3 regions of the Micromonospora sp. NPDC049201 genome follow, and region 3 is predicted to be linked to each of the others. Evidence: predicted binding sites of a transcription regulator. Region 3 holds the regulator's gene; each other region holds the start of a gene.
The links. The regulator HrcA, encoded in region 3, represses chaperone genes, less so after heat shock. The targets are predictions, from matches to a motif close to GGTTNGCACNCTCNNNNNGAGNGTGCNAACC.

Region 1 (10,175 bases), on a different contig from region 3:
GTGCGCCAGCCGGCGACGTGCGGATTCCAGCGATGCCATGGTTGCGGTGCCTCCTCGGTCCGGACCGGTACGCGGGGTCGCGGGACGGCCGAGCCCACCGGCCGCCCGTCCGCACGTTGGTACGGATCACCGGGCCGATCAGTTCAGCGGGTCGGCCAGGAGGCGTTCGAAGGCCAGCTCGGCGGCGCCGACCAGGGCCGCGTCGTCGCCGAGTTCCGGGGTACGCAGCCGCACGTGCTCCAGGCAGGCGGGCAGCCCGTTGCGGTTGAGCCGGCTGCGCACCTGGGCGGCGGCGGCCAGGTAGAGGTCACGCATGGTGCCGCCGAAGAGGACCATCTCCGGGTTGAAGATGTTGACCAGGTTGGCCACGCCGAAGCCGAGCCAGTCGCCGGCCTGCCGTACCGCGCTCTGCGCGCGGGCGTCCCCGCGGTCGGCCGCGTCGAAGACGCTCAGCAGCGCCTCCCGGCCGCGCGCCTCGGCCCGGCCGGCGGCCCGCAGCAGCCCGTGCTCGCCGATCTCGGTCTCCCAGCAGCCGTACCGGCCGCAGTCGCAGCGCGCCCCGTCGCGGACCACCACCATGTGGCCGACCTCGCCGCCGTAGCCGCCGTGCCCGGTCAGTCGCCGGCCACCGGCGATGATGCCGGCGCCCACGCCGACGTCGCCGTACAGGTAGAGGACGTTGTCGCACCCGGTGGCCGCGCCGCGGGCGTGCTCGGCGAACGCGGCCACGTCGGCGACGTTGCCCACCGTGATGGGGACGTCGATGCCCAGCTCGGCGGCGAGCGCCGCGCCGATCGGCTCGTCCACCCAGCCGGTGGTGGGGCTGAGCCGCACCAGCCCGTCGTCGCGGCGCACCATGCCGCAGACCGCCACTCCGGCGCCGACGCAGAACGAGCCGGCCGGCACCGCCTGGTGCATATCCTTGACGGCGCCGGCCAGCAGCGGGGCGGCCTCGCCGGCGACCAGGTTGCGCGGCCGGTCCAGCTCCCGGCGGTCGAGCACCTCACCGCCGAGGCCGACCCGCGCGGCTCGCAGCCGGTCCACCTCGACGCTGTACGCGTACGCGTAGACCCGTCCCGACTCGGGCCGGACGACGAGTGACGGTCGTCCGGCCCGGCCGGTCTCCTTCGGCGTCCCCTCGCTGACCAGACCGGCGCCGGCCAGGTCGGCGGTCAGCGCGCCGATGGTGCTGCGGTTGAGCCCGAGCGCGGTGGTCAGCTCCGCGCGCGTGGTGGCCCCGTGCACGTGCACGTAGCGGAGCAATGCGCCCAGGTTCTGCCGTCGGATCTCGTCCTGGCTGGGACCCGCGCGCATTGCCACTGCCATGGTGTGTCCGTACCCCGGGGTCAGCGCGTGCCGGTGGCGGCGGCCCGCCGCCTCGACAGCGCGTCGATGGTCGCCGCGGCGAGCAGCACCACGCCGGTGACCACGAACTTGACGCCCGAGCTGTATCCCATCAGTCCCATACCGTTGTCGATCACCGCGACCACCGCGCCACCGAGCACGGCGTCGAGGACCCGGCCCTTGCCGCCGAAGAGGCTGGTGCCGCCGATCACCGCCGCGCCGACGGCGTACAGCAGCACGTTACTGCCACCGGTGTTGGGGTCGACCGAGTTGGCCCGGCTGGCCGCCACGATGCCGCCGATGGCGGCCATCCCGGAGCAGATGACGAAGACCGAGATGCGGATCTTGTCCACGTTGATGCCGGCCCGGCGGGCGGCCTCGGCGTTGCCGCCGACCGCGTAGATGTGCCGGCCGTAACTGGTGCGCTGGAGCACGAACGTCCAGACGACCAGCAGCAGCGCGATGATCGGCACCACGATCGGCACGCCCTTGAGCGAGACCACCAGCACGTTGCGGCTGCGCTCCAGGTTCAGCACGTAGACCGCGACGCCGAGCACCACGGCGAGCCCGCCGATCCGCGCGGCCACCACCGCGATCGGGTCGGTGAGCAGGCCCCGGGCGGACCGGTTGCGGTGCCGCAGGAGCTGCACGGCCGCGTACCCGGCGATGGCCAGCGCGGCCAGCGCCCAGCCCAGCACCGGGGAGATGTTGCGGTTGGCGATCGCCACCAGCACGTCGTCGCGGACCGCGATGTTCGCGCCCTCGTCCATCAGCGTCAGCACGACGCCCTGGAACGCCAGGAAGCCGGCGAGCGTCACCACGAACGACGGGATGCCGACCTTCGCGACCAGCAGGCCGAGCACGACGCCGATGACCACGCCGGTGACGACGGCGGCCAGCACCGCCACGTACCAGGGGTAGCCGAGCACGGTGACGGTGTTGGCCAGGATCGCCGCGCAGACGCCGCTGGCGAACCCGGCGGAGAGGTCGATCTCGCCGAGCAGCAGCACGAAGACCAGACCCATCGCGATCAGCGTGACCGCGGCGCCCTGGGTGAACAGGTTGGCGAGGTTGCCGGCCGTGAAGAACGACGGGCGGGCGATCGAGAAGCCCACCGCGAGCACGACCAGCATGACCACGGCGGGCAGCGCGCCGATGTCGCCGCCGCGTACCCGGCGCCAGTAGTTGTTCACGTGGCTGCCCACGGTCGGCGCCGGGGCGGCGCCGGCCGGGCCTTCCTTCTTCACGACGGTGGCGGTCATCGGACGGCTCCTGGGGTGGTGTCGGCGGGCGCGGCGCCGGTGCCGTTGCTGCCCGGTTCGCCGGCGAGGCCGAGGCCGCCGGAGCGGCCGGCGGTGATCAGCTCGACCACCTGCGAGTGGGTGATGTCGGTGGTCTTCACCTGGGCGACCATCTGGCCGAGGTAGAGCGCCGCGATCCGGTCGGAGACGGCGAAGACGTCGTTCATGTTGTGCGAGATGAGCACCACGGCCAGGCCGTTGTCGGCCAGCCGGCGGACCAGCTCCAGCACCTGGGCGGTCTGCGCGACGCCGAGCGCGGCGGTCGGCTCGTCCAGGATGACCAGCCGGCTGTTCCAGAGCACCGCCTTGGCGATGGCCACCGTCTGCCGCTGACCGCCGGAGAGGCTGGACACGTGCTGGCGCAGCGACTTCACGGTGCGGACGCTGAGGCCGGCGAGCGTCTCGGCGGCCATCTGCTCCATGGTCGGCTCGTCGAGCACGATGCCGCTGCGCTTCTCCCGGCCGAGGAACATGTTCTGCACGATGTCGAGGTTGTCGCAGAGTGCCAGGTCCTGGTAGACGACCTCGATCCCGAGCGCGGCGGCGTCCCGAGGGCTGCTGATGCTCACCGGTCGGCCGTCGAAGAGGAACTCGCCGGCGTCGGTGGGGTAGATGCCGCTGATGCACTTGACCAGGGTCGACTTGCCGGCGCCGTTGTCGCCGACCAGCGCGGTCACCTCGCCGGGGTGCGCGGCGAAGGCGACGTCACGCAGCACCTGGACGGGACCGAAGCTCTTGTCGATCCCGCGTAGCTCCAGCAGGGGGGTTGCGGACACGGGGGTCTCCTTTGGGCGGAGGGAGGTCTCGGATCCCGTCCGGCGTGGACGCCGCCCGGCGCGGGAGTCGTCCCGTGCCGGGCGGCGCCGCCTGAGGCGGGGTGGGTCAGCTCACGCCGGCGTCGGTGCAGAGCTTGGTGAACGCACCGGTGCAGAGCTCGTCCTTGGTGATGTAGCCGTCGGCCACGACGTCCTTGACGCTGTCCTTGTAGATGGCCTTCGGCTCCAGCAGCACGGCCGGGACGTCCCGGTTGCCCTCCGGGTCCTTGACGGTCTGGCCGGTGTCCTTCCGCTCGCCCTTGGCGAGTGCGATGGCCAGCTCGGAGGCGGCGTCCGCCTCCTTCTTGACGGCCTTGTAGACGGTCATGCACTGGTCACCGGCGAGGATGTTCTGCAGACCCTCCTTGGTGGCGTCCTGACCGGTCACCGGGACCTTGCCGTTGAGCTTGTTCTTCTTCAGCACCGAGATGGCCGCGTTGCCGAGACCGTCGTTGGCGGCCAGCACACCGTCGATCTTGCCGTTGGCCTTGGTGAGCTGCTGCTCGAAGATGGTGGCGGCCTGCGCGTTGTCCCACGCCGGCACCGAGTCGTCGGCGACCTTGGTGTACTCCTTCGAGTCGAACTTCGGCTTGAGCACCGAGTCGTACCCGTTCTTGAACAGGGTGGCGTTGTTGTCGGTCGGCGAGCCGTTGAGGTACGCGATCGACGGGTTCTTGGCGCCCTTGTCGGTCAGGCACTTGCTCAGGCCCTCGCCCTGGAGCTTGCCGACGGCCTCGTTGTCGAAGCTGACGTAGTACTGGGCGGAGCCGCCCAGGGTCAGCCGGTCGTAGTCGATCGTGGCGACGCCCTGCGACTTGGCCTTGTCGAGCACGGCCTTGCCGGTGCCGGAGTCCAGGTTGACGATCATCAGCACGTTGACGCCGTTGGTGATCATCTGGTCGGCGATGGTCTGGAACGCGGTCTTGTCGTTCTGCGCGTTCTGGATGTCGGACTCGACGCCGGCCGCGTCGAACGCCGCCTTGAGGAACTTGCGGTCCGCGCCCTCCCAGCGGGCGGAGGACTTGCTGTCCGGCAGGATCACGCCGATCTTCGGCTTCTTGTCGTTCGAACCGCCGGCCTTGTCGGAGGAATCGCCGCTGTCTCCACAGGCGGCCATGCTGCCGGTCGCGAGGAGACTGACGGCCGCGAAGGTGAGGAAGCCCTTGCGCATGTGCACGGGTCCTTTCGGGGGGTGGGGGAGTTGTTGACGGTGTTTTGTTGTGTCCGGCAACGTATTCCGCGCTTCCCGCGCTCCGCAAGAGTGCCGAGGTCAGAAGTTTGTTGGCGGCGGTAACAATTCAGCAACGCGGTTGTCACCTGGCGGACACCGGCTGCGGAAACGCTCCCAGCGTCCGGTTCAGCCGGCCGCGATCGGGGCGGTCACGGCCCGGTCAGCGCCACCGGATCGGCCGGTGCGAGTTGCACCTGGAGGCCGCGGCGACCGGCCGAGACGTACTGGTCAGCAGCACGATCGCCGGAGTGCCCTGTCCCGCCGTGAGCGTCAAGCTAGCCCGACCGCCGCCCGTCGGCGAGCCGGAACGGGCCGCTCAGCCGGAGGCCGGGCGGCCGATCAGCACGGTGGGCGCGCCGGCCACCCGGGTCAGCACCAGGCTGGCCGCCTCGTCGCCGGCCAGGCGCAGGTCACGGCGCAGCTTCTCCGGCTCCAGCGCCGAACCCCGCTTCAGGATCTCCACCCGGCCGACCCGGCGCTCCCGCAGCAGGGCGCGCAGCCGCTTCAGCGAGAACGGCAGCACGTCGGCGATCTCCAGGCAGCGGGCGAACGGGGTGGGGTGTGCCGTGTCCGCGTACAGGTAGGCGATCGACGGGTCGGCGAGCGTGGCGTCCAGGTCGGCGGCCAGCTCCGCGACCAGGTGCGCGCGTACCACCGCCGAATCGGGGTCGTACAAGAACCGCCGCACCGCGCCCACCTCCGCCTCGTCGGCGCCGCTGCCGGTGAGGTGGTGAGAGGGGGCCCCGTCTCTACCGGAGGCGTTAGGAGGGGGCCCCTCCTTCTCCCGGAGCAGGGTGGCGCGGCGGGGGACGCCGGCCAGCGGGCCGCACCAGAGGGCGGCCTCCACCAGGTCGCCGTCGACGCTCACCCACTCCGCCTCGGCGCCGGCCGGGATCAGCGCGTGGTCCAGGCCGGGCGCCACCTTGACCACGGTGCGCGGCACGCGTGCGGCCAGCCCGGTGACGAAGTCCCACGGCGGCGAGTAGGCGTTCGGGTCGAAGATGCGCCGCCCGGTGCCGGCCCGCCGCCGCGCCGGGTCGCAGAACACCCCGTCGACCCGGGTCACGTCGAACGCGGTGGCGTCGCCGCACTCGACAGTGACCAGTCCGGCCAGCCCGGCGGCCTCGGCGTTCGCGGCGGCCATCGCGGCGGTGACCGGGTCGGCCTCCACCGCGTACACCCGGATGCCGGCGCGGGCCGCGGCGAGCGCGTCGGCGCCCAGCCCGCACCCGAGGTCGGCAAGCGTGGTCACGCCCGCGGCGCGCAGCCGGGCCGCCCGCCGGTCGGCGACCGCCCGGCGGGTGGCCTGCTCCAGCCCGGGGCGGGTGAGGAACATCCGGGCCGCCGCCGTGCCGAACTTGCCGACCGCCCGGCGGCGCAGCTCCGCCTGGGTCAGCGCCGCCGCCGCGAGCCCGCTCGGGATCCCGGCCGAGCGCAGCGCGGCGGCCGCCGCCAGCGGGTCGCCGCCGGCCACCCGCTCCGCCGCGGCGAGCGCGGCCGACCCCTCGGGGGTACGCAGCGCGGTGAGCTGGTCGAGATCCATCCGCCCATTCTCCCGACCCGCCCCGGAGGCGACACGACGGGCGACGCGCTGGCACTCTCCTTGACGGAGTGCTAGCCGAGGAATAACCTGCGATTAGCACTCTCACCCTGAGGGTGCCAACGCCCGGGCCCGGTGCCCGAGCGTTGAACGCCAGGCGGACCGGCACCCGCGACGACGGCCCCGCCCGGTGGCATGTGGCAGATTGACGCCGGTCGGCGTGTCGACCGGCAACGACACCAAGTACCCCAGGAGGGTATGCCCGTGACTACCGCGACCAAGGTTGCGATCAAGCCGCTCGAGGACCGCATCGTGGTGCAGGCGAACGAGGCCGAGACCACCACCGCCTCGGGCATCGTGATCCCCGACACCGCCAAGGAGAAGCCGCAGGAGGGCACCGTCCTCGCTGTCGGCCCGGGCCGGATCGACGACAAGGGCAACCGCGTGCCGGTCGACGTGAAGGTCGGCGACACCGTCCTCTACTCGAAGTACGGCGGCACCGAGGTCAAGTACGCCGGCGAGGAGTACCTGGTGCTCTCCGCCCGCGACGTCCTCGCGGTCATCGAGAAGTAAGCAACCGATCAGTGTCGTTGCCCCGGTCCGGCTCGCCGGGCCGGGGCAACGTCGCTTCGAAGGGATACTGATGGCAAAGATCCTGAGCTTCTCGGATGACGCCCGGCACCTGCTCGAGCACGGTGTCAACGCCCTCGCGAACGCGGTCAAGGTCACCCTCGGCCCGCGCGGGCGCAACGTCGTCCTGGACAAGAAGTTCGGTGCACCCACGATCACCAACGACGGCGTGACCATCGCCAAGGAGATCGAGCTCACCAACCCGTACGAGAACCTCGGTGCGCAGCTGGTCAAGGAGGTGGCGACCAAGACCAACGACATCGCCGGCGACGGGACCACCACCGCCACCGTGCTGGCCCAGGCCATGGTCCGGGAGGGCCTGCGCAACGTGGCCGCCGGCACCAACCCGACCGGCCTGAAGCGGGGCATCGACGCGGCGGCCGCCAAGGTCTCCGAGGCGCTGCTCGGCAAGGCCGTCGAGGTCGCCAGCAAGGAGTCGATCGCGCACGTCGCGACCATCTCCGCGCAGGACGCCACGATCGGCGAGCTGATCGCCGAGGCGATGGAGCGGGTCGGCCGCGACGGTGTGATCACCGTCGAGGAGGGCTCCGCGCTCACCACCGAGCTGGAGGTGACCGAGGGTCTCCAGTTCGACAAGGGCTTCATCTCGCCGAACTTCGTCACCGACGTGGAGGGGCAGGAGGCGGTCCTGGAGGACCCGTACATCCTGATCACCACGCAGAAGATCTCGGCCATCGAGGAGCTGCTGCCGCTGCTGGAGAAGGTCCTCCAGAACAGCAAGCCGCTGCTCATCATCGCCGAGGACGTCGAGGGTCAGGCGCTGTCCACGCTGGTGGTCAACGCCATCCGCAAGACCGTCAAGGTCTGCGCGGTGAAGGCCCCCGGGTTCGGCGACCGTCGCAAGGCGATGTTGCAGGACATGGCGATCCTGACCGGCGCCGAGCTGGTCGCCCCGGAGCTGGGCTACAAGCTCGACCAGGTCGGCCTGGAGGTGCTCGGCACCGCCCGCCGCGTCGTGGTCGACAAGGAGAACACCACCGTCGTCGACGGCGGCGGCCAGTCCGCCGAGGTCGCCGACCGGGTCGCCCAGATCCGCAAGGAGATCGAGGCCTCGGACTCCGAGTGGGACCGGGAGAAGCTGGCCGAGCGGCTGGCGAAGCTCTCCGGCGGCATCGCGGTGATCAAGGTCGGCGCGGCCACCGAGGTCGAGATGAAGGAGCGCAAGCACCGCATCGAGGACGCCATCGCCGCGACCAAGGCCGCGGTCGAGGAGGGTACGGTCCCGGGCGGCGGCGCCGCGCTGGCCCAGATCCTGCCGGTGCTCGACGACGACCTGGGCTTCACCGGTGAGGAGAAGGTCGGCGTCTCGATCGTGCGCAAGGCGCTCGTCGAGCCGCTGCGCTGGATCGCCCAGAACGCCGGCCACGACGGTTACGTGGTGGTGCAGAAGGTCGTCGGCCAGGAGTGGGGCCACGGCCTCGACGCCGCCACCGGCGAGTACGTCGACCTGGCCAAGTCCGGCATCCTCGACCCGGTGAAGGTGACCCGGAACGCGGTCTCCAACGCCGCGTCGATCGCCGGCCTGCTGCTCACCACCGAGGGTCTGGTCGTGGAGAAGCCGGCCGAGGCGGAGTCGGCCGCCGGCGGTGGCCACGGCCACGGCCACGGCCATGGCCACGGCCACCAGCACGGCCCGGGCTTCTGACCCGAGGAGTACGCCCGACGTCAGGGCACACCGCCGAGCCGGCGGTGTGCCCTGACGCCTGTTCGGGCCGCTGACGGCCCGGCCGTATCGCTTACGGAACGCTGACGGAATTGGCGGCCGGCCCGACCGGTCGACCAGACTGGGTCGGGTGAGCACGATCTCCCGCCGCCACGCGGCAGTGTCCGGTGTCGTCGCCGCCGTGGTGGCGCTCGGCGTCGCCGAGCCGGTGGCCGTCCTGACCGGTCCCCGGTCCGCCCCGCTGATCGCCGTCGGCGGCCTCGTGGTCGACCTGGTGCCCGAGCCGCTCAAGCAGTTCGCCATCGACGTCTTCGGCACGTACGACAAGATCGCCCTGCTGGTCGGGACGGCGCTGCTGCTGGCCGGTTTCGCGGCGCTGCTCGGCCTGGCGGCGGCCCGACGGCTGGTGGTCGGCCTGGCCGGCATCGCCGCGTTCGCCGTGCTCGGTGTCGTCGCCGCGCTGACCCGGGCCGGCGCGGACGGGTTCGACGCGCTGCCCGCCCTGGCCGGCGGCGCGCTCGGCGGGCTCACGCTCTGGGCCTTCGTGGCCGGCCCGCTGCGACCGGACCGCGGCCCGGCGGCCACCCTGCCGCAGTCTCCGGTGGCCGCCGCGCTCGCGCGTGAGGAGGACAACCCGGGCGGTTGGGAGCCGCTGGAGCGCGGGGACCTGGAGTCGCGGCGCCGGTTCCTGCGCGGCGCCGGCCTGCTGACCGGGGCCGCGGCGGTGGCCGGGCTGGGTGGGCACTGGCTCGCCGGGCGGCGGGGCGTCTCGGCCGCCCGGCAGGCGGTGACACTGCCCGCGCCGGCGGCGCCCGCCTCGCCGGTGCCGGCCGGCGCGGACCTGTCCCTGCCCCGGCTCGCCCCCTACGTCACGCCGAACCGGGAGTTCTACCGGATCGACACGGCGCTGGTGGTGCCGCAGGTGGACCCGGTCACCTGGAAGCTGCGCATCCACGGCCGGGTCCGTAACCCGATCGAGTTGAGCTTCGACGACCTGCTGGCCCGGCCGATGGTGGAGCGCTACGTGACGCTGGCCTGCGTCTCCAACGAGGTGGGCGGCGACCTGATCGGCAACGCCCGCTGGCTCGGCGTGCCGCTCAGGGAACTGCTGGACGAGGCAGACCCGGAGGAGGGCGCGGACCAGGTGGTCGGGCGCGCGGTCGACGGCTGGACCTGCGGCACCCCCACGTCGGTGTTGCGCGACGGCCGGGACGCGCTGCTCGCGGTCGGGATGAACGGCGAGCCGCTGCCGATCGAGCACGGCTTCCCGGTCCGCATGGTGGTGCCCGGCCTCTACGGGTACGTCTCGGCGTGCAAGTGGCTGACCGAGCTGGAGCTGACCAGCTTCGCCGACTTCGACGCGTACTGGGTGCCGCGCGGCTGGTCCGCCCAGGGCCCGGTCAAGACGCAGTCCCGGATCGACACGCCCCGCGCCCGCAGCCGTCCGGCCGCCGGCCCGGTGACGGTCGCCGGGGTGGCGTGGGCGCAGCACCGGGGCGTCCGCCGCGTCGAGGTACGCGTCGACGACGGCCCCTGGCGGGAGGCGACGCTGGCCCCGGCCGTGTCGTCGGACACCTGGGTCCAGTGGTCGTGGCGCTGGGACGCCACCCCGGGCGAGCACCGCCTCCAG
Region 2 (10,175 bases), on a different contig from region 3:
CCGAGCACCGCGCCCATCAGCTCCGCGACGTGCTCCGCCGACTCCAGGCCGCGGTGGCTGGTCTCGATGGAGATCCGGGTACGCCGGGTGAGCACGTCCTCCACGTGCAACGCGCCTTCGGCCCGGGCCGCGTACGTGACCTCGGCGGCGAGGTACTCCGGCGCGCCGGCCAGCGGCGAGGCGAGCAGCGGATCGGCGTCGACCAGGGCGAGCAGGTCCAGGGTGAGCGTGCCGTAGCGCTCCAGCAGGTGCTCCACCACCCCGACCGGCACCTGGTGCCGGCGGGCCAGGTCGGCCCGGTCCCGCCACATGGCGGCGTACCCGTCGGCGCCGAGCAGCGGCAGGTCGGCGGTGCGCGACGGGCGGGTCCGGCCGAGCCGGCGCGCCGCGTGGTCGACCACGTCGGCGGCCATCACCCGGTATGTCGTGTACTTCCCGCCGGCCACCAGCAGCAGGCCGAGCATCGGCTCGACCACGGCGTGCTCCCGGGACAGCTTGGAGGTGGAGTCCGCCTCGCCGGAGAGCAGCGGGCGCAGCCCGGCGTAGACACCCTCGATGTCGGCGGTGGTCAGTGGCCGGTCCAGCACGGTGTTGACCTGCTCCAACAGGTAGTCGATGTCGCGTGCGGTGGCGGCCGGGTGGGACCGGTCGAGCTGCCAGTCGGTGTCGGTGGTGCCGATGATCCAGTGGCCGCCCCACGGGATGACGAAGAGCACGCTGGTGGCGGTGCGCAGGATCAGCCCGGTCTCGCCGACGATCGCCGAGCGCGGCACCACCAGGTGCACGCCCTTCGACGCCCGGACCCGCAGGCCGGGACGAAGCCCGACGTCGTTGAGCATCCGCGACATGTCGTCGCTCCACACGCCGGTCGCGGCGATCACGGTGCGGGCGCGGACCTCGAACTCGGCGTCCGGCGAACCGGCCGGCGCCTCCAGGTCACGCACCCGGACGCCGGTCACCTCACGGGCCTGGCGGATCAGCCCGACCGCCCGGGCACTGGTGACGACCGTCGCGCCGAGGCTGGCCGCGGTGCGGGCCAGCGTGACCACCAGGCGGGCGTCGTCGACCTGGCCGTCGTAGTAGCGGATCGCGCCGGCCAGCGTGTCGGGCCGCAGGCTGGGGAAGATCCGGCGGGCGCCCTCGCGGGTGAGGTGCCGGTGCAGCGGCATGCCGCGCCCACCGCCGAACAGTCCGGCGAACACGTCGTACGCGGCCACACCGAGCCCGTAGTAGGAGCGGCGGAGGACCCGCCGGGGCAGGTCGCGTACGCCGCCCTCGGCCGGCAACGGCACCAGGATCGGCACCGGGCGGACCAGGTGCGGGGCGAGCCGGGTGGCGAGCAGCCCGCGCTCGGTCAGCGCCTCGTGGACCAGGTGGAACTCCAACTGTTCCAGGTAGCGCAGGCCACCGTGGATCAGCTTGCTGGACCGGCTGGACGTGCCGGCCGCGTAGTCGCGCGCCTCCACCAGGGCGACCTTCAGCCCTCGGGACGCGGCGTCCAGCGCGGCGCCCGCCCCGGTCACCCCGCCGCCGATGACCAGCACGTCGAACCGCTCGGCGCGGAGCCGGCGCAGGTCGGCGGCGCGGCGCTCGGCGGAGAGCTGGCCGGCCTCGGATCGGGACACGTTGGGGTCGCGCACCCGTCCACGGTAGCCGTCCGCACGCCACGGCGACACGTCCCGGCCGTACCGTGATGACCATGCTGACCGGCCCGCCCGCTGCGCCCGTACCCCCGCCGCCGCCGCGCGAGACCGGGCCGTGGCCGGTCGTCGCGGCGGTCGCGGCCGGCGTCTGGGCGGTGCTGGTGACCGTGCCCGGCCAGGTCACCGGCTGGCTGGTCGACCAGGTCGTGCTGGTCACCGGGCTGGACCGCGCGGTGGCCGTCTGGCCGGTGGTCGCGGTGGCCACCGTGCTGCTGGTCGGCGCCCCGGTGCTGGCGTTGGCGCTGCTGCCGCGCTCCCCGGCGCTGCGGGCGGCCGGGCGGGCGTGGGCCGGCGGCGCGTTCACGCTGGGCGCGACGACGCTGCTCCGGGCGCTTCCGCCGGTGCACCACGAGGCGTACCTGGCGGCGCTGGCGGCGACCGCCGCGCTGCTCGCGCTCGCCGCCGCCCGGCTCGCCCGCCGCCGCCCGCCCACCCCGGCGGGTCGCGGGGGCGGGCGTCCCGGCGCGGTGACGTTGCTGGCGGTGGCCGCCGGGCTGGCGGTGCTGCTGCCCTGGGTGTGGGTGGGCGCGCTGGGCGGCGCGCTGGAGACGCTGCTCGCCGGCCTGGCCGCCGCCGCGTTCGGGATGGTGGCCGGCGTGCTGCTCGGCCCCGGGTTCTGGGCCGCGTTCGCCGCCGGGCCGACGCCCCGACCGGTCCGGCTGGTGCTGCTCGGCGGCCTGGTCGCGGGCGTCACGCTGACGATGCTGGCGGCCGGCGCGGGGCAGTCCGGCGCGCAGTTGCCGGGCCTGCTGCTGCTGCCGCCGCTCGGCTTCGTGCTGGCCGCGCTGGAGGCCGCGGCGCGACACGCCGGCCGCCCCGCCGGGGCCGCGCCGGCGCGCTGGCTGGTCGGCCTGGCGCTGGCCGGGCCGCTGGCCCTCACCGACCCGGAGGAGATCACGCTGCTGCTGGCCAGCAGTCGCGACGTGCCGTTCTGGGTCGCGGTGGGCACCGGCGCGGCGTTCGCGGTCGCGGTGCTGCTCGCCGTCGGGTACGCCGTGCTGCTCGCCCGTCGCCACGCCGGCGTGCCCCGGCGGGGGGTGGCCGGGCTGGCCGCCGGGGCCCTGCTGGCCGCCGTGGCGGTGGTGTACGTGGTCCCCGGCCAGCCGGGCCTGTACGGCGAGCGGCTGCTGGTGGTGCTGCGCGAGCAGGCGGACCTGAGCGGCCTGCCGGCCGGCGCGCCGGGCCGGGCGGGGCGGGACGCGCGGGCCGCCGAGGTCTACCGGCGGCTGGTGGCGACCGCCGACCGCACGCAGGGCGACCTGCGCCGCACGCTGACCCGGCTGCGCCTGAACCCGACGCCGTACTACCTGGTCAACGCCATCTCCACGGACGGCGGGCCGGCCCTCCGGGCGTGGTTGTCCGGCCGGCCCGAGGTGGCCCGGGTGCTCGTCGACCAGCGCCCGCGTCCGCTGCCCGCGGCGGCACCGCCGGCCCGCGGCGACACCCCGGCGCCGACCGGTCCCACCTGGAACGTGTCGCTGATCGGCGCGGACCGGGTCTGGTCGGAGCTGGGCGTGACCGGCGCCGGCGTGGTGGTGGGCAGCTCCGACTCCGGGGTGGACGGCCGGCATCCGGCGCTGGCACCCGGGTTCCGGGGCGGCGACGACTCCTGGTACGACCCGTGGGAGCACCGCCGCACGCCGGCCGACCGGGGCGGCCACGGCACCCACACGCTCGGCAGCGCGGTGGGCCGCGACGGGATCGGGGTGGCGCCCGGGGCGAGCTGGGTGGGCTGCGTCAACCTGGACCGCAACCTCGGCAGCCCGGCCCGCTACCTCGACTGCCTCCAGTTCATGCTGGCGCCGTTCCCGCCGGGCGGGAACCCGCTGACCGACGGCCGGCCGCGGCGTGCGCCGGACGTGCTGACCAACTCGTGGGGCTGCCCGCCGCTGGAGGGCTGCGATCCGGGGGCGCTGCGCCCGGCGACCGCCGCGCTGGCCGCGGCCGGCATCCTGGTGGTGGCCGCCGCCGGTAACACCGGCCCGAACTGCGGGTCGATCGTCGACCCGCCGGCGCCGTACCCGGACGTGCTCACGGTCGGCGCGGTCGACCGGGCCCGCCGGCTCACCGAGTTCTCCAGCCGGGGCCCGACCGGGGAGGCTCCCAAGCCCGACCTGGTGGCGCCCGGCGCGGCGGTGCCGTCGGCGTTCCCCGGCGGCGGGTACGCCACCCTGGACGGCACCTCGATGGCGACACCGCAGGTGGCCGGCGTGGTGGCACTGATGTGGTCGGCGAACCCGGCGCTGGTCGGGGACCTGGCTCGGACCCGCCGGATCCTCACCGAGACCGCCACGCCGGCCACCGCCCCGGCCGGTACCACCTGCGGCGGCACCCGGGACCTGGTCGGCGCCGGCCTGGTCGACGCGTACGCGGCGGTGCGGGCGGCGCGGAACGGTTAACAACCCTGCCGGAATGGCCTAGGGTCGGCGACCATGGACGTGGAGATCATCGAGCTGGGTCCGGACCGCCTGCCCGAGGTCGTCGCGCTCTGCCGGCGGGCGCTGGACCTGCCGGAGGACGCGGCCGAGGCACCGGCCGTGGTGGCCACGCTGGCGGTGCGGGCGGCGGCCGACCGGCCGGTACTGCTGCTCGGCGCGGTCCGCGACGGCACGCTGGTCGGGGTGCTGGTCGGGTCCCGGTCGGTGACCGATCCGCGGCTCGGTCACGTCGACCTGGTCACGGTGGCCCCGGCGCACCGCCGCCAGGGGATCGGCGCGGCGCTGCTGGCCGGCGCGGAGGCCCGGCTGGCCGCGCTCGGCGCGTCCGAGGTGCTGCTCGCCGGCAATCCGCCGCACTACGCGTGGCCGGGCATCGACGTCCGCTACACGCCGGCGGTCTGCGCCGCGTTGCGGCTCGGGTACCGGCAGGACCGGACCGCCTGGAACATGACCGCCTCGCTGACCGAGGGGTCGGCGGCGCTGCGCCCCACCGAGACCACCGAGCGGCGGCTGGCCGAGCGGGGCGTGACGGTACGCCGGGCCGTACCCACGGACCTGCCGGCGCTGGAAGCGTTCGCCCGCGCCACGTTCGGCGGCGTCTGGGACGGTGAGCTGGCCGGTTCGGTGGGCCGCCCGGACGCGGGCACCCACCTGGCCGAGCGGGACGGCGAGATCCTCGGGTTCGCCGCGTACGGGTCGGCGCGGCCGAGCTGGTTCGGGCCGATGGGCACCGCCCCGGCGGCCGAGGGTTCCGGGATCGGTGGGGTGCTGCTGCGCCGCTGCCTCCGCGACCAGGCGGCGGCCGGGATCACCGAGGCGCAGATCGGCTGGGTCGGCCCGGTGCCGTTCTACTCGAACGCGGTCGGGGCCCGGATCGAGCGCGTCTTCTTCCTCTACCGGAAAGCCATCAACGGGGCATAACGCCGTTCCCCCTCCACGTCTGTCGACCGGCCCCTACCGTTCGAGGGGCAGAGGAGGCCCGTTATGACCACGGAGAACGAACGGACCGACGACCCGGCAGCGGGCCGGCGCCAGAGCGGCGAGCTGCCCACCGAACGGCTCGACGTGGGCGACGCCGAGCAGGACGCGGCGGACCAGCCGGCCGTGGAGGAGCCCCGGCAACCGGTGGACGAGCCGAGGCGGCTGCTGCCGCCGTACGACCGGGCGCACAAGCGACGCAACCAACGCCCACTGCCCACCTGACGCACACGCGACAGGGGGCGGACCGCTGACGCGGCCCGCCCCCTGTCGGCGTACTGGGTGGAGCTGGACTCAGAAGTCCATCTCCCCGCCACCCGGGCCAGCCGGGGCGGCCGGGGCCTTCTCCGGCTTGTCCGCCACGACGGCCTCGGTGGTGAGGAACAGCGCGGCGATCGAGGCGGCGTTCTGCAGCGCGGAACGCGTCACCTTGGCCGGGTCGATGATGCCGGCGGCCAGCAGGTCCACGTACTCGCCGGACGCGGCGTTGAGGCCGTGACCCGGGTCGAGGTTGCGCACCCGCTCGACGACGACGCCACCCTCAAGGCCGGCGTTGACGGCGATCTGCCGCAGCGGGGCGTCCAGCGCGATCTTGACGATCTGCGCGCCGGTCGCCTCGTCGCCGGCCAGGTCCAGCTTGTCGAAGGCGGTCTTGCCGGCCTGCACCAGCGCGACGCCACCACCCGGGACGATGCCCTCCTCGACGGCGGCCTTCGCGTTGCGGACGGCGTCCTCGATGCGGTGCTTGCGCTCCTTCAGCTCGACCTCGGTGGCCGCGCCGACCTTGATCACCGCAACACCGCCGGCCAGCTTGGCCAGACGCTCCTGCAGCTTCTCCCGGTCGTAGTCGGAGTCGCTCTTGTCGATCTCGGCCCGGATCTGGTTCACCCGGCCCTGGATCTGCTCGGCGTCACCGGCGCCGTCGACCACGGTGGTCTCGTCCTTGGTCACCACGACCTTGCGGGCGCGGCCCAGCATGTCGAGGGTGACGGCGTCCAGCTTGAGGCCGACCTCCTCGCTGATGACCTGGCCACCGGTGAGGATGGCGATGTCGCCGAGCATGGCCTTGCGGCGGTCACCGAAGCCCGGCGCCTTGACGGCGGCCGACTTGAAGGTGCCACGGACCTTGTTGACCACCAGCGTGGCGAGGGCCTCGCCCTCCAGGTCCTCGGCGATGATCAGCAGCGGCTTGCCCGACTGCATGACCTTCTCCAGGATCGGGAGCAGGTCCTTCACCGACGAGATCTTGCTGTTGACGATCAGGATGTACGGGTCGTCGAAGACGGCCTCCATACGCTCCGGGTCGGTCATGAAGTAGGCGGAGATGTAGCCCTTGTCGAAGCGCATGCCCTCGGTGAGCTCAAGCTCCAGGCCGAAGGTGTTGCTCTCCTCGACGGTGATGACGCCTTCCTTGCCCACCTTGTCCATCGCCTCGGCGATGATCTCACCGACGGTGCTGTCACCGGCGGAGATGGAGGCGGTGGAGGCGATCTGCTCCTTGGTCTCCACGTCCTTGGCGAGCTTGAGCAGCTCCTCCGAGACGCTGGCCACGGCGGTCTCGATGCCCCGCTTCAGGGCCATCGGGTTGGCGCCGGCGGCTACGTTGCGCAGACCCTCGCGAACCAGGGCCTGGGCCAGGACGGTCGCCGTCGTCGTGCCGTCACCGGCGACGTCGTCGGTCTTCTTCGCGACCTCCTTGACCAGCTCGGCGCCGATCTTCTCGTACGGGTCCTCGAGCTCGATCTCCTTGGCGATGCTCACACCATCGTTGGTGATGGTGGGGGCACCCCACTTCTTCTCGAGCACGACGTTGCGGCCCTTGGGTCCGAGCGTCACCTTCACGGCGTCGGCGAGCTGGTTCATGCCCCGCTCGAGGCCGCGGCGCGCCTCTTCGTCGAACGCGATCATCTTGGCCATACGGCGTTGTCCTCCTGGACACTCACGGGCCACCCGGGATGCCCGGATGGGCCGTCTGGTGTACGCACCTTGGGGACGTCGCCACCTGGCGACGACGACGTCCTCCTCGGTCGGGCCGGACAGCCCGCGACGACCGGCCCCGTTCCGCTCCGGCACCCCTGCGGGCACCGACGCGGCCGTGGCCCTACCGCCCCGACCATTGGCACTCACCGTACGCGAGTGCCAATGACTTGTTTAGCACTCTCCCTAGCCGAGTGCAAGCACGACCGCACCGCTCAGCCGAGTTCCGCAGCCAGCCGGGCCGCGTTCACCGGGCCTTCGTGGGCCCGCTGCTCGGCGTACGCGACGACCAGCCCGACGAGCTGCGCGAGATAGGCCGGCGCGGCCAGCGCGGCACCCACCACGGCCAACGTCACTGCCCCGACCGCGGTGCCCGGCCCGGACATCGGATCGGTGCCGAACGCCGCGCCGCTCACCGCACCCATCACGGCGTCCAGCACGACAGCCGCGACCAGCGCGCACGCCACCAGCGCCACCCGACCCAGCACCATGCCGAAACGGTTGTGGAACATCCGCCAGGCCCGCCCGACCGGCTCCTGCCGCTCGAACAGGTAGACCGGCCCGAACAACGCGACCGCGAACCCGGCGTAGATGCCGGGCAGCAGGCAGAGACAGGCGCCGACCGTGATCAGCAGCGAGACGACGATCGTCCAGCCCCAGAGGCCGAGCGCGCGCCGCACGCCGTACCGGAGCGCCCCGCCGAGGCCGGCCGGCTCGCCGGCCGCCTGCCGGGCGACCACCCAGGTGCCCGCACCCCAGCCGAGCGCCTGGAGCGGACCGAAGACCAACGCGGCGAACAGGACCGCGCCGTAGAACACGAACATGTGCTCCAGATAGCCGTCCGGCAGCACCGGCGCGCCGTCCGGGCCGGTCGCCATCTCGTCGGTGGGAACCAGAAAGAGCGAGAGTACGGAGATCACCGCCGCCGGGACGCCCTGGGTGAGCAGCACGATCGGCAGGAGTTGCCGCCACCCCCGCCGCACCGCGCCGACGCACCGCGCGAACCATCCCCCGACGCCCGCGTACGGCGGGGTGACCAGCGGGTCCTGCGGATCGAGACCGGGGTACCAAACCCCGGACCCCGGGTGCCCCGGATATGCGGCGCCCGGCATCGGCGGCCCGGGGTAGACCGCACCCGGCATCGGCTGACCCGGATACGGCACGCCCGGCATCGGCTGACCCGGGAACGCCGCACCCGGCATCGGCTGGCCCGGATACCCCGCGCCCGGCATCGGCTGGCCCGGGAACGGCACGCCCGGCATCGGCTGGCCCGGGTGCGCCGCGCCCGGCATCGGCTGGCCCGGGTGCGCCGCGCCCGGCATCGGCTGGCCCGGGTGCGCCGGCCCGGCGGCGGGCCAGGGCCAGCCGGCAGGTGGCGTGGAGCCCGGCGCGGGCCCGCCCGGCGGGAAAGGCGGGGCGGCGGGCCAACCGGGCGGCGGGGTACCAGGCAGGCTCGGCGCCCCCGGGGCGGAGCCCGGCGCGGACCAGCCCGACGGGACGTCCAGCGTGGCGGGCCAACCGGGCGGCGCGGGCTCCGGCGCGGGCCAGCCGGCAGGCGGGGCCGAGTGGGGCCAGCCGGCAGGCGGGGCCGAGTACGGCCGATCGGCGGTGGTCAGGTCAGCCCACGGATCGACGGGCGGCTGACCGGCGGGCGTCTGACCGGCGGCGGGCAGTTGCGGCCAGGACGGCCCGGACTGCTCCGGCACCGGCCCGGCGGGCGGCTGACCGGCAGCGGGCGGCTGCGGTCCGGACTGGTCCGGCACCGGCCCGGCGGGCGGTTGCGACCCGGACGGACCCGACTGCTCCGGCACCGGCCCGGCGGGCGGCGTGGGCCGGGCCGGGTCGGCCGGGGGCACCGGCTCGGTGGAACCCGACGGGGGCAGGTCGGACATGGGCCCTCCTCAGCGGCAACGGCTGGAACGGCTCATGATCTTCCACGGTGCGGGGCGGCATCGCAGCCCCGGTCGGGGTGGTTCGGCCGCGGGCGACGGCCGGCAGCGATCAGGCGATGAGGCGGACGTGCTCGGCCTGCGGACCCTTCTGGCCCTGGGCGATCTCGAACTCGACCCGCTGGCCGTCGTCCAGAGCCTTGTAGCCGTCCATCTCGATCGCGGAGAAGTGGACGAAGACGTCCTGACCGCCGTCGACGGCGATGAAGCCGTAGCCCTTTTCGGAGTTGAACCACTTCACGGTGCCCTGTGCCACGGTGCACTTCCTCACTCTGCGCGGCGTCCCAACACCCGGAGACCGGCGGACCGGCACCGGCGGCGCACCGGTTTCGGCGATCGGCGAGGGCCGCTGAATCGGTGACCGAAATCGCACGCTACACGAGGAGTGACGACCGCGCACGACCACAAATCGGGCATATTCCGGGCGCGGTACGGCACCCGGACGCGCCCGCTCCGACCCGGTCCGGTATGTATGCGGCATGACCAGCGCGCCCGTCCCGCCCACGGTCCGGCGGATCCGTCCGGAGGACGCCGCCCGGATGCGGGCGCTCCGGTTGGAGATGCTGGCCGACAGCCCGCTGGCCTTCCTGGAGACGGTGGCCGAGGCCGCCGCCCGCTCGCACGCGGACTTCGCGGCCCGGGTGGCGACGGTCTCGCGCGGCGACCAGGTCGCCCAGTTCGTCGCCGAGGCGGACGCCCGCCTGGTCGGTCACGCCGGTGGCATCGCCGCCCCGGACGAGCCGGGCCTGACGCTCGTCTACGCGGTCTACGTGACCCCGGCTCGCCGGGGCACCGGGCTGCTGGCCGGGTTGGTGGACGCGGTGGCGGCCTGGTCCCGGGCCTGCGGGCGGCCCGAGTTGATGATGGAGGTGGTGGTCGGCAACGACCGCGCCTGCCGGGCCTACCGCAAGTTGGGCTTCACCGACACCGGGGTACGCGTCCCGCACCCCCGGCTGCCCGTCCTGCGCGAACTCCAGATGCGCCGCCCCGCCTGAGCACGGTGCGGTGCGGTGCGGTGCGGTGCGGTGCGGACGACCAAACCGTCGATATTTTCCCAGTCGAAGAAGATTGTCTCTTACGGTATCTATGTCCTTTCTACGCGACATCGGAGGATCGTGATCGAGATGGCT
Region 3 (10,175 bases):
ATCGTGGCGTCGGCCGCGCTGGTGCTGACCGGTTGCGGTGGCTCCGGCGACGATGACAAGGCCGCCGACAACAGCAAGCTGACGGTCTGGATGATGGGCGAGGGCGGCGACGCCCAGACGAAGTTCCTCGACACGGTCGAGGCGGAGTTCAAGAAGAAGCACCCCGAGACCGACGTCGTGGTGCAGTACATTCCCTGGCTCGAGGCGCCGAAGAAGTTTCAGGCCGCGCTCGCCGGCGGCGAGGGCCCGGACGTCACCGAGCTGGGCAACACCGAGACCCAGGGCTGGGCCGCGCAGGAGGCCCTGGCCGACGTGACGGACAAGTTCAACGGCTGGTCCGAGGGCAAGGACATCCTGCCCGACCTGGTGAAGAACGCCCAGCTCGACGGCAAGCAGTACGGCGTGCCGTGGTACGCCGGCGTGCGCGCCGTCTACTACCGCACCGACTGGTTCGCCGAGGCGGGTGTGAAGCCGCCGACGAACTGGGACGAGATGGTCGCCGCCGCGAAGGCCGTCCAGGCCAAGAAGCCCGGCACCTACGGCATCGCCCTGCCCGGCAACTCCGAGCTGCCGTTCTACTCCTTCCTCTGGGGTGCCGGCGGGGAGATCGCCACCAAGGACGGCGACAGCTGGAAGTCCGGCTACAACACGCCCGAGGCGCAGAAGGCGGTCAAGTTCTGGACCGATCTGGTGACCGTGCACAAGGTCGCCCCGCCGGCCGCCGCCGGCTGGAACGAGGTCGACGCCCGGACCCAGTTCGCCACCGGCAAGGCCGCCATGGCGTTCGCCGGTAGCTGGCAGGGCGGCGCGATGAAGAAGGACAACCCCGACATCGAGAAGGTGTGGGGCACGTTCCCGATTCCCGGCCCGGACGGCAAGCCCGCCCCGGCGTTCGCCGGCGGCTCCGACATCGCGGTCTGGAAGGACAGCGAGCGGTCGGCGCTGGCCTGGGACTACATGACCGTGCTGCTGAGCAAGCAGAAGGATCAGGAGTTCGCCAGCAGCCTCGGCTTCTTCCCGGTCTACCAGGACCTGGTCAGCGGCGGGAACTACGCCAACGACAAGGTGATGGCCGCGTTCGCGACCGCCATCCAGAACACCAAGCTGACCCCGCTCACCCCGAAGTGGGTCGAGGTCAGCCGCACCAAGACGGTGACCCAGGCGATGAACAGCTCGGTCATCAAGGGCCAGAAGACGGTCGAGAAGGCAACCGCCGACGCGGCCACCGAGATGGAAAGCATTCTCAACGCCAAGTGACAACGCTGACCAAGGCCACCGGCGAGGCCGCCGCGCGGGAGAACCCCGCGCGGCGGCGCCGCCGAAAGGTGGACCGCCTCCCGTACCTGTTGCTCCTGCCCTGCCTGGCGATCATCGCCGTGCTGTTGCTCTGGCCGCTCGGCCAGGTCGTGATGATGTCCTTCTACAAGCTGGACAGCGTCCGGCAGCTCCGGGGGGACCGCGAGTGGCCCTGGGTCGGCCTGGCCAACTACGCGCAGATCCTCGGCGACCCGTTCTTCCGGACCGTGCTGCGCAACACCGTGCTCTTCGCGTTCGCCAACGTGGCGCTCACCATGGTGCTCGGCACGCTGGTCGGGCTGCTGCTCAACCGGCTCGGCAAGAAGATGGCCACGTTCGTGGCGAGCTGCGTGATGCTCGCCTGGGCCACCCCGGCGCTGACCGGCACCATCGTCTGGAAGTGGATCTTCGACGACACGAGCGGCCTGGTCACCTGGCTGTTCAACAAGCTGCCCGACGGCCTCTCCACGACGCTGTTCGGGCGTAGCGACTGGACCGGCTACGGCTGGTTCAACGACCCGCTGCTGTTCTTCGGCATCCTGACGCTGGTGGTGGTCTGGCACTCGTTCCCGTTCATCGCGGTGAGCGTGCTGGCCGGGCTCAAGAGCGTGCCCACCGAGTTGCAGGAGGCGGCCCGCGTCGACGGCGCCGGGCCGTGGCGCGTCTTCTGGTCGGTCACCTTCCCGATGCTCCGGCCGGTCTTCGGCATCCTGGTGGTGCTCTCCACGATCTGGGACTTCAAGGTCTTCACCCAGCAGTTCGTGCTGGCCGGCGGCACCCAGGACCGGTCGACGTTCATGCTGTCGATCTACTCGTACGCGGAGGCGTTCTCGCCGCCACCCAAGTACGGCCTCGGCTCGGCGATCGCCGTCATCCTCACCGTGATCCTGCTCGCGGTGACCGCCCTGTACGTCCGCATGGTGCTCAAGCAGGAGGACGAGTCGTGAAGAAGATCGCGCTCAACGGCGCCGGCCTGCTGGTCGCGCTCTTCGCCGCGTTTCCCGTCTACTGGATGATCGCGACGTCGCTGAAGCCCAACCGGGAGATCTTCTCGGCCACGCCGCGCCCGGTGCCGGCGGAGCCCACCCTGGAGCACTACCGGGAGATCCTCACCGGCAACCTGATCCCCGGCGTGACGTTCCTCGACTTCTTCCTCAACAGCGTGCTGGTCGCGGTGGCCACCGTGTTGCTGAGCGGGCTGGTGGCACTGCTCGCCGCGACCGCGGTGGCCCGGTTCCGGTTCAAACTGCGCACCAGCTTCCTGATCCTGCTCCTGGTGGTGCAGATGATCCCGCTGGAGGCGCTTGTCATCCCGCTGTTCCTGATGATCCAGCGGCTCGGCCTCTACAACACGCTACCCAGCCTGATCCTCACCTACCTCGGCTTCTCGCTGCCGTTCGCGGTCTGGATGCTGCGCGGCTTCGTCGCGGCGGTGCCGAAGGAACTGGAGGAGGCCGCCGCGATCGACGGGGCCAGCCGGGCGCAGACGTTCCGCAAGGTGCTGTTCCCGCTGGTCGCGCCCGGCCTGGTGGCGACCAGCATCTTCTCCTTCATCACCGCCTGGAACGAGCTGATCTTCGCGTTGACGTTCATCAACGACCAGCAGCGGTACACGCTGCCGGTGGCGATGACGTTCTTCTTCGGTCGGGACGACACCGCGTGGGGCTCGGTGATGGCCGCGTCCACGCTGTTCACGCTGCCGGTGATCATCTTCTTCCTGCTGGTCCAGCGCCGGATGGTCTCCGGGCTGGTCGCCGGCGCGGTGAAGGGCTGATCCCCGGTCGACCTCGATGACGGGCCGTCGGCGGGACGCCGGCGGCCCGTCGCCGGCTCAGGTGCTGGCTCAGGTGTCGGCGAAGACCTCGGCCAGCACCTGCGTCGCCGGGTCACCCTTCACCCGGCCCCAGGTGCCCTGCTCGGCGGTCCACTCCAGGCTGCCGAAGCGGACCCGCTTCACGCCGTTGTCGTCGGCGTGCGAGACCAGCCAGTGCGCGTAGCGCCAGCCGTCCCGGTCGTCACCGGCCGGCACGGTCAGCCCGGTCAGCGTCGTCGCCGCGGTCAGGCGGGGCAGGCCCCAGTCCAGCGTCAGACCCTCCAGCACCGCGCTGGCGGCGGCCGGGCCCCGCAGCGTCGGAGTCGAACCGACCGTGCAGGCCACCGCGCCGGTCGCCTGGCCGAGCAGCGCGCGGGTGAGGACCTCCGACTCGTCCGCCCACTTCTGGTACGCCTCGGGGTAGGCCGACCGCTGCACCCGCTGGGCGGCCTCGGTGACCCGCATCCGTTCCCAGCCCTTGACCTTCTTCAGCGCGGCGTAGAACTTCCGGGCCGCGTAGCGCGGGTCCTGGATCTCCTCCGGCGTGCCCCAGCCCTGGCTCGGGCGCTGCTGGAACAGGCCGAGCGAGTCCCGGTCGCCGTGCGCGATGTTGCGCAGGTGCGACTCCTGGTAGGCGGTCGCCAGCGCCACCACCACCGCGCGCTCGGGCATCTGGCGCTGCACGCCGATGGCGGCGATGGTGGCCGCGTTGGCCATCTGGTCGGCGCCCAGCACCACCTCGCCGTCGGCTTGGACGGTGCAGGTCCGGCTGGCCAGCGGCAGCCGCAGGTGGTGACCGAACTGCTTGGTCACGAACCAGATCGCGAGCAGGGCCAGCACGCACACCACCACACCAGATGCCACGATCGCCGGTCGCGTCCGCACCCGCACCCCCTGTCCTGACAGTCCGCCCAGCGTACGTCGCCCGTCCCACTTTCCGGCTCGGCCGACCGGCCTGCTCGCCGCCGCGTCACCGCCCCGTGACGGGTCGCTGTCAAGCGGGGGCCCCGCCTGTACCGGAGGCGTCAACCGGGGGCCCCGCCTGCTATTCGCCGGTGGGCACCCACGCCGCCGGACGCTTCTCGCGGAACGCGAGCACCCCCTCCCGCCCCTCGTCGGAGAGGAAGTACCCGGTGGAGAGCGCCGCCAACGCGGCGATCTCCGCCCGCAGGTCGGTGGCGGCCGGCCGGCGCAGCAGCTCCTTCGCCCCGGCGAGGGCCTTCGGCGCGCCCTTCACCAGCGCCACGCGGTAGCGCTCCACGGCGGCGTCCAGCCCGTCCGCCGGCACGGCGGCGGTGACCAGGCCGATCTCGGCGGCCCGCCGGCCGTCGAACGTCTCCCCGGTCAGGTACAGCTCGGCGGCGGCCCGCGGGCTCAGCCGGGGCAGCACGGTCGCCGAGATCACCGCCGGGATCACGCCGATCCGGACCTCGGTGAACGCGAACGTCGCCTCCTCGGCGCAGACCACCAGGTCAGCGGCGGCGATCAGGCCCAGCCCGCCGGCCCGGGCCGGCCCGGCCACCTTCGCCAGCACCGGCTTCGGGCACTCCCGCACGGCGACCAGCACGTCGCCGAGCATGCCGGCCGGCACGGTCCCGCTGGCGTACGCGGCGGCGGTCTCCTTCAGGTCGGCGCCGGAGCAGAAGACCGGGCCGGTGTGGTCCAGCACGATCGCCCGGACCGTGTCGTCGGCGACCGCCGCGGCCAGCCCGGCCAGCAGCTCGGTCATCAGCGGCGTGGAGAGCGCGTTGCGGTTGTGCGGGCTGTCCAGGGTGAGGGTGGTCACCCCACGGGCCGTGGCGACCCGTACGAGAGCGTCCGGAGAGGTCATGCCGGGCACACTAGTGGCCATGCCCGGCGTCCTTCCAGAAGGCGAACCCGTCCCGCGCGACGGGTCGCTGCCCGCCACCGCCCGCCGCGCCGTCGGCGCCCGCGGCTTCGGCGTGTACGTGCACGTCCCGTTCTGCGCCAGCCGGTGCGGTTACTGCGACTTCAACACGTACACCGCCGCGGAGCTGGGCGGCGGGGTGAGCCGGGAGACGTACGCCGACAGCGTGCTGGCCGAGCTGGCGCTCGCCGGCCGGGTGCTCGGCAACTCCCCGCCGCCCCGGGTGGACACCGTCTTCGTCGGCGGCGGCACACCCACCCTGCTGCCCGCCGACGACCTGGCCCGGATCCTGGACGCCGTCGACCGCACCTGGGGGCTGGCCGCCGACGTCGAGGTGACCACCGAGGCCAACCCCGAGTCGGTCACCCCGCAGTCGCTGAAGACGCTGCGGGCGGCCGGCTACACCCGGATCTCGCTGGGCATGCAGTCCGCCGCGCCGGGCGTGCTCGCCGTGCTCGACCGGCGGCACAGCGCGGGCCGGGCCACCGCCGCCGCCGCCGAGGCCCGCGACGCCGGGTTCGACCACGTCAACCTGGACCTGATCTACGGCACGCCGGGGGAGACCGCGGACGACTTCGCCGCCTCGCTAACCCAGGTGGTCGACGCCGGCGTGGACCACGTCAGCGCGTACGCCCTGATCGTGGAGGACGGCACCCGGCTGGCCGCGCGGATGCGCCGGGGCGAGCTGCCGTACCCCTCCGACGACGTGGCGGCGGACCGCTACCTGGCCGCGGAGGCGGCCCTGCACGGGGCCGGTTTCTCCTGGTACGAGGTCTCCAACTGGGCCCGCTCCGAGGCGGCCCGGTGCCGGCACAACCTGCTCTACTGGACCGGCGCCGACTGGTGGGGCCTGGGCCCGGGGGCGCACAGCCACGTCGGCGGCGTGCGCTGGTGGAACGTCAAGCACCCGGCCGGGTACGCGGAGCGGCTGGCCGGCGGCGCCTCGCCGGCGCTGGCCCGGGAACGGCTCACCGCTGACGAGCAGCACATGGAGGACGTGATGCTGCGGCTGCGGCTCGACTCCGGGCTGCCGCTGGACGTGCTGGACGAGGCCGGCCGGGTCGGTGCCGAGCGGGCCCGGACCGGCGGGCTGCTGGACGCCGACGCCTACGCGGACGGTCGCGCCGTACTCACGCTGCGCGGTCGACTGCTGGCCGACGGCGTGGTCCGCGACCTGCTGCCCTGACCGGTCCGGCCGGCCCCGCCGCGCGGGACCGGCCGGCGGCTGTCACTTGATCAGGCTGGCCGACATCGGGTAGCGGTAGAGCTGCCCCTCGTTGGCCTTCACGCCGGCCAGGATGCCGAAGATGATGCCGACGATCATGGCGCCGAAGCCGATCACCAGGCCGATCAGGATGCAGGTGAGGATCCAGCCGACCAGCGCGATGATCGACCAGATGAGCTGGAAGTTCAGCGCGGCGACCGCGTGCGCCCGTACGGTCGGGGACTGGTTGCCCCGGGCCAGCAGCGCCACCAGCGGCGCGACCCAGCCCAGCACGCCGCCGCCGATCAGCATTCCGGCCGCGCCGCCGAAGTGCGCCACCAGGGCCCAGGTCTTGTCGTCGTTGTTGGCGTAGCCGGCCGGCGGGCCGTAGGAGCCGCCGGCGGGGTAGCCGCCGCCCGGCGCGCCGTAGCCCGGGGCGCCGCCGCCGGGCGCGCCGTAGCCCGGCGTGTCACCACCGGGCGGGGGGTAGCCGCCCGGCGGGGGATAGCCACCCGGCGGAGGCTGGCCGCCCGGGGGCGGATAACCGCCGGGCGGGGGATAGCCGCCCCCGCCCGGCGCCCCGGACAGTGGTGCGGTGGGGGGCTCGTCGGCAGGCGAGGAGCCGTACGGCGCCGACGGCGGGAACGGGTCGGGCTGGGGGCCGGGGTCCCCCGCTCCGGGAGGGCGAGGAGGTTCAGTCATGGACGTCACGGTAGGTCCCGGGGGCAAGCGGCACCAGGGCTGTTCGGCCTCGACGCGCCGTACTGTGCGCCGGACCGCATCCGAGGTCCGGCGCTGATCATCGCGTCGGCGGGGCTGCCGACGTAGACTGGCACTCGCTACAGTCGAGTGCCAGTTGCCCGCCGGATGCCGCGCGTCACCCGGCCGAGGTGCGTCAGGAGGTGGGGAGATGGGTCTCGACGACCGCAAGCTCGCCGTGCTGCGCGCCATCGTCGAGGACTACGTCGCCACGCAGGAACCGGTGGGCAGCAAGGCCCTGGTCGAGCGGCACCAGCTCGGCGTCTCACCGGCGACCGTGCGCAACGACATGGCGGTGCTGGAGGAGGAGGGCTACATCCGGCAGCCGCACACCAGCGCCGGCCGGGTGCCCACCGACCGTGGCTACCGCCTCTTCGTCGACCGGCTCTCCCGGGTCAAGCCGCTCAGCCCGGCCGAACGCCGGGCGATCGAGCGCTTCCTGGTCGGCGCCGTCGACCTCGACGACGTGGTGCACCGCACGGTCCGGCTGCTGGCCCAGCTCACCCGGCAGGTGGCCGTGGTGCAGTACCCGAGCCTGGCCCGGTCCAAGGTGCGCCACCTGGAGCTGGTGCCGATCTCCACCACCCGGCTGATGGTCGTCATGATCGCCGATACCGGGCGGGTCGAGCAGCGGCTGGTCGAGCTGCCCGCCCCGGTCCCCGCCGAACACGTGACCGACCTGCGCCGGCTGGTCAACGAGAAACTGGTCGGCAGCCAGCTCGCCGAGACGCCCCCGCTGGTGCAGGCGCTTGTCGAGGAGTCCGCGCCGCACCTGCGCCCGGCCATGACGACGCTCTCCACCGTGCTGCTGGAGACGCTCGTCGAGCGGTCCGAGGAACGGATCGCGCTGGCCGGCACCGCCAACCTCACCCGGGGCGGCCTGCTCGACTTCCAGGGCTCGCTGCGCCCCATCCTCGAGGCGCTCGAAGAGGAGGTCGTGCTGCTCAAGCTGATCGGCGAGACCGAGCCGAGCAACACCACCCGGGTGCTCATCGGCGACGAGAACGAGATCGACAATCTGCGGGCCGCCTCGGTGGTCAGCACCGGTTACGGCCCGGGTGCCACGATCGTCGGTGGGCTCGGCGTGCTCGGGCCCACCCGGATGGACTACCCCGGCAATATCGCCATGGTGAGGGCCGTGGCACGCTACGTGGGCGAACTGCTGGCCCAGAACTGACCAGTCAGGGCCGACGGCCGGGAACGGCCGGCGACCGGCGACGCGAGACGAACATGAGGACACCAGACGCAGTGGCCAGGGACTACTACGGAATTCTCGGCGTGAGCCGGGACGCCTCCGACGACGACATCAAGCGTGCCTACCGGAAGTTGGCGCGGCAGTACCACCCGGACGTCAATCCGGACCCGGAGGCACAGGAGAAGTTCAAGGACATCAACGCCGCGTACGAGGTTCTCTCGGACGACCGGAAACGGCAGATCGTCGACCTGGGCGGCGACCCGCTCGCCCCGGGCGGCGGGGGCGCGGGCGCGGGTGGCCCGGGCGGCGCCGGCCCGTTCGTCGGCTTCCAGGACATCATGGACGCGTTCTTCGGCGGCGCGGCGGGCGGCAGCCGGGGTCCCCGGCCGCGTACCCGGCCGGGCGCCGACGCGATCCTGCGGCTGGAGCTGGACCTCAACGAGACCGCGTTCGGCGTCGAGGCGCCGATCACTGTCGACACCGCGGTGCTCTGCACCACCTGCTCCGGCGCCGGCACCGCCGCCGGCACCCACCTGGCCACCTGCGAGGCGTGCGGTGGCCGCGGTGAGGTGCAGTCGGTGCAGCGGACGTTCCTCGGCCAGGTGGTCTCCGCCCGGCCGTGCACCGTCTGCCAGGGGTACGGCACCACGATCCCGCACCCCTGCCCGACCTGTGCCGGTGACGGGCGGGTGCGGACCCGCCGCTCGCTGACCGTCAAGATCCCGGCCGGCGTCGAGGACGGCATGCGGATCCGGCTGGCCCAGCAGGGCGAGGTCGGCCCGGGTGGCGGCACCGCCGGCGACCTCTACGTCGAGATCCACGAGCGGACCCACGACGTCTACTCCCGCAAGGGCGACGACCTGCACTGCCGGGTCACGGTGCCGATGACCGCCGCCGCGCTCGGCACCCGGCTGACCATCAAGACGCTGGACAGCGAGGAGATCGTCGACGTCAAGGCCGGCACCCAGCCCGGCAGCACGATGCGGTTGCGCGCCCGCGGGGTGCCGCACCTGCGCGGCACCGGCCGGGGTGACCTCTACGTCCACCTGGACGTGCGGACCCCGACCAAGCTCGACGCCGACCAGGAGCGGATGCTGCGCGACTTCGCCAAGACCCGCGGCGAGGAGGTCGCCGAGCTGACCAAGCAGGGCGGCTTCTTCTCCCGGATGCGCGACGCCTTCAACGGGCACGCCTGAGGTGTCGGCGCCGCTGTTCCTGGTCGAGGCGCTGCCCGCCGGTGACACGGTGACGCTGGACGGCCCGGAGGGCCACCACGCGGCCACCGTGCAGCGGCTGCGCGTCGGCGAGGAACTGCTGCTCGCCGACGGCCGGGGCGGCACCGCCGCCGCCGTCGTCACCGCCGTCGGCCGGGGCACGCTCGACCTGCGCGTCACCTCCCGGGGGTACGCCGACGCGTGCGTCCCCCGGCTGGTGGTGGTGCAGGGGATCGCCAAGGGCGAGCGGGGTGAGCTGGCCGTGCAGGCGATGACCGAGGTCGGGGTGGACGAGATCGTGCCCTGGGCGGCGTCCCGGTCGGTCGCCCAGTGGCGCGGTGACCGGGGCGTCCGGGCCCGGGAGAAGTGGGTGGCCACCGCCCGGGAGGCCGCCAAGCAGGCCCGCCGCCCGTGGCTGCCGGTGGTGGCCGGCGCCCCGGACGAGTCCACCGCCACGGTGGCCCGCCGGATCGCCGGCGCCGGCGCCGCCTTCGTGCTGCACGAGGAGGCCGACGAGCGGCTGACCACCGTCGCGCTGCCGTCGACCGGCGAGATCGTCCTGGTGGTCGGCCCCGAGGGCGGCATCGCCGAGCCGGAGCTGGCCGCGTTCCGCGAGGCCGGTGCCCGCCCCGTCCGCCTGGGCCCCTCCGTCCTGCGCACCTCCACCGCCGGCGTAGCCGCCCTGGCCGTCCTCTCCACCCGCCTCCCCCGCTGGTAACCCCCACCTCCCCTCACCCCACCCCCACCCCTCTTGCCGCGCGGTTTCACGGAAAGAGGGGCTGTTCGCGGCGGGATAGGCACTCTTT

Region 1: the regulator HrcA is predicted to act here: its motif matches at 6,326-6,356, upstream of groES (co-chaperone GroES).
Region 2: the regulator HrcA is predicted to act here: its motif matches at 7,234-7,264, upstream of groL (chaperonin GroEL).

The regions. Positions count from the first base shown of each region.
Region 1 covers NZ_JBVJHM010000002.1:91,427-101,601, reverse strand. The annotation lists gene ACZ6O5_RS04135 (DUF4142 domain-containing protein) at 1-39, opposite strand, end outside; gene ACZ6O5_RS04130 (ROK family protein) at 139-1,314, opposite strand; gene ACZ6O5_RS04125 (sugar ABC transporter permease) at 1,347-2,606, opposite strand; gene ACZ6O5_RS04120 (ATP-binding cassette domain-containing protein) at 2,603-3,421, opposite strand; gene ACZ6O5_RS04115 (sugar ABC transporter substrate-binding protein) at 3,528-4,631, opposite strand; gene ACZ6O5_RS04110 (THUMP-like domain-containing protein) at 5,008-6,234, opposite strand; gene groES (co-chaperone GroES) at 6,490-6,804, shown strand; gene groL (chaperonin GroEL) at 6,875-8,527, shown strand; gene ACZ6O5_RS04095 (molybdopterin-dependent oxidoreductase) at 8,676-10,175, shown strand, end outside.
Region 2 covers NZ_JBVJHM010000002.1:429,171-439,345, forward strand. The annotation lists gene ACZ6O5_RS05835 (glycerol-3-phosphate dehydrogenase/oxidase) at 1-1,625, opposite strand, end outside; gene ACZ6O5_RS05840 (S8 family serine peptidase) at 1,694-4,102, shown strand; gene ACZ6O5_RS05845 (GNAT family N-acetyltransferase) at 4,136-5,062, shown strand; gene ACZ6O5_RS05850 (hypothetical protein) at 5,126-5,344, shown strand; gene groL (chaperonin GroEL) at 5,414-7,036, opposite strand; gene ACZ6O5_RS05860 (hypothetical protein) at 7,312-8,988, opposite strand; gene ACZ6O5_RS05865 (cold-shock protein) at 9,098-9,301, opposite strand; gene ACZ6O5_RS05870 (GNAT family N-acetyltransferase) at 9,525-10,040, shown strand; gene ACZ6O5_RS05875 (hypothetical protein) at 10,161-10,175, shown strand, end outside.
Region 3 covers NZ_JBVJHM010000009.1:257,950-268,124, reverse strand. The annotation lists gene ACZ6O5_RS21475 (sugar ABC transporter substrate-binding protein) at 1-1,257, shown strand, start outside; gene ACZ6O5_RS21470 (carbohydrate ABC transporter permease) at 1,254-2,243, shown strand; gene ACZ6O5_RS21465 (carbohydrate ABC transporter permease) at 2,240-3,070, shown strand; gene ACZ6O5_RS21460 (hypothetical protein) at 3,140-4,000, opposite strand; gene ACZ6O5_RS21455 (enoyl-CoA hydratase-related protein) at 4,155-4,940, opposite strand; gene hemW (radical SAM family heme chaperone HemW) at 4,960-6,183, shown strand; gene ACZ6O5_RS21445 (DUF4870 domain-containing protein) at 6,226-6,903, opposite strand; gene hrcA (heat-inducible transcriptional repressor HrcA) at 7,112-8,137, shown strand; gene dnaJ (molecular chaperone DnaJ) at 8,209-9,351, shown strand; gene ACZ6O5_RS21430 (16S rRNA (uracil(1498)-N(3))-methyltransferase) at 9,353-10,087, shown strand.